2 regions of the Actinomadura sp. NPDC000929 genome follow, and region 2 is predicted to be linked to the other one. Evidence: riboswitches for the same ligand, from Rfam matches in the RefSeq annotation. Region 2 holds a riboswitch; the other holds the start of a gene.
What was found. Region 2 has a riboswitch for thiamine pyrophosphate ahead of ABWI04_RS20275 (purine-cytosine permease family protein). Riboswitches for the same ligand answer to the same signal wherever they lie in the genome.
Positions count from the first base shown of each region.

Region 1 (3,394 bases), on a different contig from region 2:
GCCCCGGCGCACCGCGAGGATGCGGTGCTCGTGGATGAGCTGCTTGATCCGGTTGGGCTTGATCCCGAGCCTGTCGGCGGTCTCCCGGAGGGTGAGCCACTCGCCGGCCAGGGCGTCGGTGCGGGGGTCCAGTGCGCTGTCAACGGTTGCGTGCATCTGCGTCACGCCCCCTTGCTACCACGCCTTCGGAAGACTCAAACCCGCTGCGCAGCCGTTACGTCCCCTCTGATCGCTCTGCGCGAACAGCCTGCCGCACGGGGACGTCCGGGTCGGCGATCGCCTCCGGATCCACCGGCGTCCCCGCGGCGATCACGCGCCTCGCCTGTACCAGGTCGCGGGGCCGGCCGACGGTGAGGATCGCGTCGAGGCGGTCTCCGGTCAGCCACGCCACCGCCCACCTGGGATCGGACGGGTCGCCCCTGCGCACGAGCCGCTCGGACGCGGAGTGGTCGCCCGCGTACTGGACCATGCGCCCGAACTGCTCCGACCAGAAGTACGGGGCGGCGTCGTACACGGCGTCCTGCCCGAGGAGGGCCGCGGCGGCGACCTCGGGGGCGTTCAGCGCGGCGTCCCAGTGCTCGACGAGCAGCCTGCGCCCGTAGCGGTGCGACCACCAGGCGGCGCAGTCGCCGACCGCCACGACGTCGGGCCGCAGCGCGCCCGGGGTCTCCTCTCCCATGTAGGTCCGGAAGGAGCCGTCGGTGACGACCCCGCGCTCCAGCAGCAGCCCGGAGCCCTCCAGCCACGACAGGACGGGCCGGACCCCGACGCCGACGACCACCTCGTCGGCGTCGACGCGGCCGCCCCCGGCGAGGACGAGGCCGCCGTCGCGCACCTCCGCGACCTTCACCCCGGTCCGCAGCTCGACGCCGGCCTCGGCGTACCAGGGGGCGGTGAGCGCGCCGACCTCGGGCCCGATCGCGCCCGCCAGCGGGGTGTCGGCCGCCTCCACGACGGTGACCGCGCAGCCCCGGCGGGCCGCGGCGGTCGCGACCTCGGCGCCGATCCAGCCCGCGCCGACGATCACGATCCGGGCGCCCGCGGTGAGCCGGGCGCGCAGGTCGCGGGCCTCGTCGATGGTGCGCAGCACGTGCTGCCGCCCCTCCCCGGGCAGCGTGATCGGAGCGGCGCCGGTCGCGATCACCAGCCCGTCGAAGGGCAGGTCGCCCGCCGTGGACGCCACCGTTCCGCCGCGTCCGGGCCCGTCCAGCCGCAGGCCGGTGGCGCGCTCGCCGAGCAGCAGCTCGCAGCGCAGCGCGTCCCAGTCGGCGTCGACGGTCGTGTCGTCGGACTCGCCCGCGAGGACGGCCTTCGACAGCGGCGGCCGGTCGTAGGGCCGGTGCCGCTCCGCCGACACGAGGGTCAGCGCGCCCTCGTACCCCTTGCTCCGCAGGGCCTCCACGGCGCGCACGCCGGCCAGCCCGCCACCCACGACGATGACCCTCTCCATGAAGGTCACCCTAACGGGCGGCGATCCGCGGATGGACAGGTGTCCAGGCAGTTGCCCGGTTCGCCGAGGTCGTAAGGTGGGGGCAGCGGAACGGCACAGCAGAACAGCACAGAGCGCGGGAGTCCGGTGCGACCGGGCTGAGAGGGCGGCTGAACGGGCCGCCGACCGCCACGACCTGATCCGGATCATGCCGGCGAAGGGAGCGCGCATGCAGATCGTCATCATCGGCGCCGGGGTGATCGGCCTCGCCACCGCCTGGCGCACCGCCGCCGGCGGCGCCGCCGTCACCCTCGTCGACCCCGCGCCCGCCTCCGGGGCCTCCTCCGTGGCGGCGGGCATGCTCACCCCGGTCAGCGAGCTGAGCTACGGCGAGGAGCCGCTGCTGCGGCTCGGCCTCGCCTCCCGCGACCGGTACGGCGCGTTCGTCGCCGAGCTGGAGGAGCTGACCGGCCTGGAGACCGGCTACCGCACCGACGGGATCGTCGAGGTCGCGTTCGACTCCGACGACCTGCGGCACCTGGACGACCTGCGCCGGTTCCAGGAGAGCCTGGGCATCGCCGCCGAGGCGCTCACCGGCCGCGAGTGCCGGCGGCTGGAGCCGATGCTCGCGCCCGGCGTGCGCGGCGGCCTGCTCGCCCCCGAGGACGGCTCGGTCGACCCCCGCAGGCTCGCCCCGGCGCTGCTGGCGGCGTGCGAGCGGCTGGGCGTCCGGCTCGTCCGGCGGCGGGCCGAACGGGTCGTCGTCGAGAGCGACGCCGCCGCCGGCGTGGGGCTGGACGACGGCACCGTGATCCCCGCGGACCGGGTGCTGCTGGCCGCCGGGCCGTGGTCGGGCGACCTCGGCGGCCTGCCTCCCGGGACCGTTCCACCCGTCCGCCCGGTCAAGGGCCAGGTGCTCCGGCTGCGCACCCGCGCGCCGTTCCTGCGGCGGCCGACCCGCGGCCTCGTCCGGGGATCGTCGGTCTACCTGGTGCCGCGCGCCGACGGAGAGATCGTCGTCGGCGCCACGCAGGAGGAGCTGGGCTTCGACACGCGGGTCACCGCCGGCGGGCTGTGGGAGCTGCTGCGCGACGCCCGCGAGCTGCTCCCCGGCATCACCGAGCTGGAGTTCGCGGAGGTCACCGCCGGGCTGCGGCCCGGCTCGCCCGACAACGCGCCCGTGATGGGGCCGACCGCGCTGCCCGGCCTGCTGGTGGGCACCGGGCACTTCCGCAACGGCATCCTGCTCACGCCCGTGAGCGCCGACATCCTGTCCGCGATGCTGCTGGACGGGCCCGTCCCCGAGGTCGCCGGGCCGTTCGCCCCCGACCGCTTCTCCCCCGAGGTGAGCGCATGAAGGTGATCGTCAACGGTGAGCCGCGCGAGCTGCCCGACGGCGCGAGCGTGGCCGAGGTCGTCGCGTCCGTCACCGCGGCCGCGACGGGCGTGGCCGCGGCGCTGAACGACGAGGTCGTCCGGCGCGCGGAGTGGGCGGCCACGCCCCTGCGGGACGCCGACCGCGTCGAAGTGCTGACCGCCGTCCAGGGAGGATGAGGATGAAGGACACCGACGGGCTGGTCATCGCGGGCGAGGAGCTGGGCTCGCGGCTGATCATGGGGACGGGCGGGGCGCCGAGCATGGCGGTGCTGCGCGAGGCGCTGACCGCGTCCGGGACGGAGCTCACCACGGTCGCGATGCGCAGGGTGGACCCGTCCGCGCGCGGCTCGGTGCTGGACGTGCTGACCGAGTGCGGCATCCGGGTGCTGCCCAACACGGCGGGCTGCTTCACCGCGGGCGAGGCCGTCCTGACGGCCAAGCTCGCCCGGGAGGCGCTCGGGACGAACTGGGTCAAGCTGGAGGTGATCGCCGACGAGCGCACGCTGCTGCCCGACCCGATCGAACTGGTCGAGGCCGCCGAGCAACTCGTCGACGACGGCTTCGTCGTCCTGCCCTACACCAGCGACG
Region 1 is NZ_JBEUPA010000123.1:19,640-23,033, reverse strand. Features, by position in the region: gene ABWI04_RS31930 (Rv2175c family DNA-binding protein) at 1-156, opposite strand, end outside; gene ABWI04_RS31925 (NAD(P)/FAD-dependent oxidoreductase) at 215-1,450, opposite strand; TPP riboswitch at 1,556-1,669, shown strand; gene thiO (glycine oxidase ThiO) at 1,659-2,786, shown strand; gene thiS (sulfur carrier protein ThiS) at 2,783-2,983, shown strand; gene ABWI04_RS31910 (thiazole synthase) at 2,980-3,394, shown strand, end outside.
Region 1: linked by a shared signal. The riboswitch ahead of thiO (glycine oxidase ThiO) and the one ahead of ABWI04_RS20275 (purine-cytosine permease family protein) in region 2 are both predicted to bind thiamine pyrophosphate.

Region 2 (3,394 bases):
GATCCGGGTCACACCGCCCCCAGGTTTTCCACAGGCGTCCACAGGGCTGTGGACGGACGTTCCGGCAGCGTGCCTCGTCGCGGATACTGAACCCATGCCTGAGCTACCTGAGGTGGAGGCGCTGGCGGGGTTCCTGCGGGAGCGCGCGGTCGGCCATGCCGTCGCCCGCGTCGATGTTCTCGCCATCTCCGCGCTGAAGACCTACGACCCGCCGGTGACCGCGCTCGGCGGGCTGACCGTCACCGGCGCGACCCGGCACGGCAAGTTCCTCGACCTCGACGTCGACGGGCTGCACCTCGTCGTCCACCTCGCCCGCGCCGGCTGGCTGCGCTGGCGCGACGAGATCCCGGCCAGGCCCGTCCGGCCCGGAGGCAAGAACCCGCTCGCCCTGCGCGTGCACCTGGACGACGGCTCGGGCTTCGACCTCACCGAGGCCGGCACCAAGAAGGGCCTCGCCGTCTACGTCGTCCGCGACCCCGACGACGTGCCCGGCGTGGCTTCACTCGGCCCCGACCCGCTGGACGAGTCGTTCACCACCGCCGCCCTGGCGGGGATCGTCAACGGCAAGCGCAGCCAGATCAAGGGGCTGCTGCGCGACCAGAAGGTGATCGCCGGTATCGGCAACGCCTACTCCGACGAGGTGCTGCACGTCGCCAGGATGTCCCCCTTCAAGATCGCGTCCTCGCTGACCGAGGAGGACGTCGCCGTCCTGCACGAGGCGATCGTCACCACGCTGCGGGACGCGGTGGAGCGCTCGCGCGGCCTCGAAGCCCAGGACCTCAAGGGCGAGAAGAAGACCGGCCTGCGGGTGCACGGGCGCGCGGGCGAGAAATGCCCGGTGTGCGGGGACACGGTGCGCGAGGTGTCGTTCGCCGACTCGGCGCTCCAGTACTGCCCCACCTGCCAGACGGGCGGCAAGCCGCTCGCCGACCGCCGCATGTCCCGCCTCCTCAAGTAGCGGGCCCCGGGCGCCGTGAGACGGGCCAGGCCCCGGCGGGTGCCGGGGCCTGGCGACGGGAGTCGGGGACGGAGCCGGAACGGGGATGGCTCGTCCGGACGGGACGAAGGATCGGGGACGGGATCAGCGGACCTTCGGGACGTTCCCGAAGACCGGGCCGATCTGGCTCCAGCGGTGCAGCTGGCAGCCGTCGTCGCGGGTGAACGTGGTGTCGATCCGCTTGCCCTGCCAGGTGCCCTCGACCGTGGCGATCTCCGGACCGCCGTAGATCTTGGTGCACATCTGGTCCTTGGGGACGGGCGCGAAGGGATCCTTGACCTTGGTGAGCGCCGCGCAGGCGCCGGCCGCCTCGGGATGGTCCCCGCCCGGCGGGGCGCAGGTCAGCCTCCAGGTCTTGGCGGGCGCCTCCTTGGAGGCCTTCACCCGCACGGTGAGCGTGTCCGCCGGTGAGCCGGACGGCTGCACGGACGTCGTGCCCGAAGGCGCTCCGGCGGAGTTTCCGTTTGCCTGTTCGTCGCCGCAGGCGGCCGTGGACAGGAGCAAGGCCAGCCCGGGCGCTGCGAAAACGAGCGTCCGATACCGCATGCGTGATTCGACGCAGGGGGGCTTCGCACGGTTCCATGGGGGGTGTGATGAATTTCGGGGAAGACGTGCCGGCCGTGGTCGCCGCGGATGTTCCGCAGGACGGCTACCTGCTGGACGTCCGGGAGCAGGACGAGTGGGACGCGGGCCACGCGCCCGCGGCGGTCCACATCCCCATGCGCCATCTCGGCGACCGCGCCGGCGAGATCCCCCGCGACCGGGAGGTCTACGTGATCTGCCGGTCCGGGGCGCGGTCCGCCCAGGTCACGTCCGCGCTCAATCAGGCGGGGTGGCTGGCGAGGAACGTCGGCGACGGCATGCACGGGTGGGCCGAGGCGGGCCGGCCGATGGAGGGCGCGGGGGACGGTCCACCGTACGTCGCGTGAGCGTCGATGTCGCTGCGTGAGCGTCGATGACGTCGCGTGAGCGTCGATGTCGCTGCGTGAGCGTCGATGTCGCTGCATGAGCTCGATGACTCTGGGGGATCTGAAAACTTTCGCGTGATCTGACCCGGTTGCCCTCTTCTGGGGCGTGACGGGCGGTTGTACGATCGGGCCTGACCGATGACCGCGGGAGCTCGGGCCACAGCCGGGCTGAGAGGGCGGCCTCCAAGGCGTCGCCGACCGCATGAACCTGTCCGGGTAATGCCGGCGTAGGGAGTGTGTGTCCCGTGACGTCCGACGTCGAAAAGCGCCCTCAGGGCGAGCGCGCCCCCGACGAGGTCCCCTTCACCCTCGACGAGCCGGCCCCCAAGGTCCTCGGATTCTGGGACCAGAGCGCCTTCTGGGGGAACCTCGGGGTCAGCCTCCTGGCCTTCTCCGGCGCCTACACCGTCCTCGCGCCGGACGCCGGCGGCCGCCCCACGATCTCGATCATGGCGGGCATCGTCGCGATGGCCGTCGGGACGGCCCTCGGCGGGCTGATGCTCGGCCTGGCCGCCGTGCCCGGCGCGCGGACCGGGCAGCCCGCGATGGTGCTGCTGCGCGGCCTGTTCGGCGCGAAGCTGTCGTACGCGCCGACCGTCCTCAACATCGCCCAGCTCGTCGGGTGGGGGACGTTCGAGCTGATCGTCATCGCCGACGCCGCCCGCGAGCTGTGGGACGGCGTCCCGCGCTGGGGCTACGTGGTCGCCGCGGGCGCGATCACCACCGTGCTGACGGTCTGGCCGCTCGGCTCGGTGCGGCTGCTGCGCCGCTACGTGACCGTCGCCGTGGCGATCGCGCTCGTGTACTTCTACGTCCAGCTCGTCCGGGAGCCGCTGCCCGACCTGACGCAGGGCTCCTGGGGCGGGTTCTGGCTCGGCGCGGACGCCGCGCTGGCCGTGTCGATCTCCTGGGTCCCGGTCGCCGCCGACTACACCCGGCACGCGCGCACCGAGCGCGGGGCCTTCGGCGCCGCGGCCGTCGGCTACTCCGTCACGCAGATCGTCGCCTACGTCCTCGGGCTCCTCGCGCTGGCGCTGGTGGCGGGCGACTCGAGCAGGATCTTCGACCCGTTCCTGGGCGTCTCGCTGGGCGTGGTGTTCTTCGCCGTGTTCGTGCTGCGGGAGGCCGACCAGTCGTTCGCCGACACCTACTCCACGGCGGTGTCGATCCAGAACCTGTTCCCCCGGGCCGACCGCCGGGTGCTGAGCGTCGCGCTCGGCGTCGGCATCACCGTGCTCGCGCTGGTCCTCGACATCGGCGACTACGCGGGCTTCCTGTCGCTGATCGGATCGGTGTTCGTGCCGATGCTCGGCGTCCTCGCCGCCGACTTCTTCCTCGGCCGCCGCCGGGCCGGCGGCTGGGACGTCTCGCGGACCGCGCCGTCCCGCTGGGGCATGATCGCGGCATGGGCGATCGGGTTCGTCGTCTA
Region 2 is NZ_JBEUPA010000054.1:34,655-38,048, forward strand. Features, by position in the region: gene ABWI04_RS20260 (Fpg/Nei family DNA glycosylase) at 95-958, shown strand; gene ABWI04_RS20265 (SSI family serine proteinase inhibitor) at 1,082-1,381, opposite strand; gene ABWI04_RS20270 (rhodanese-like domain-containing protein) at 1,591-1,926, shown strand; TPP riboswitch at 2,100-2,217, shown strand; gene ABWI04_RS20275 (purine-cytosine permease family protein) at 2,211-3,394, shown strand, end outside.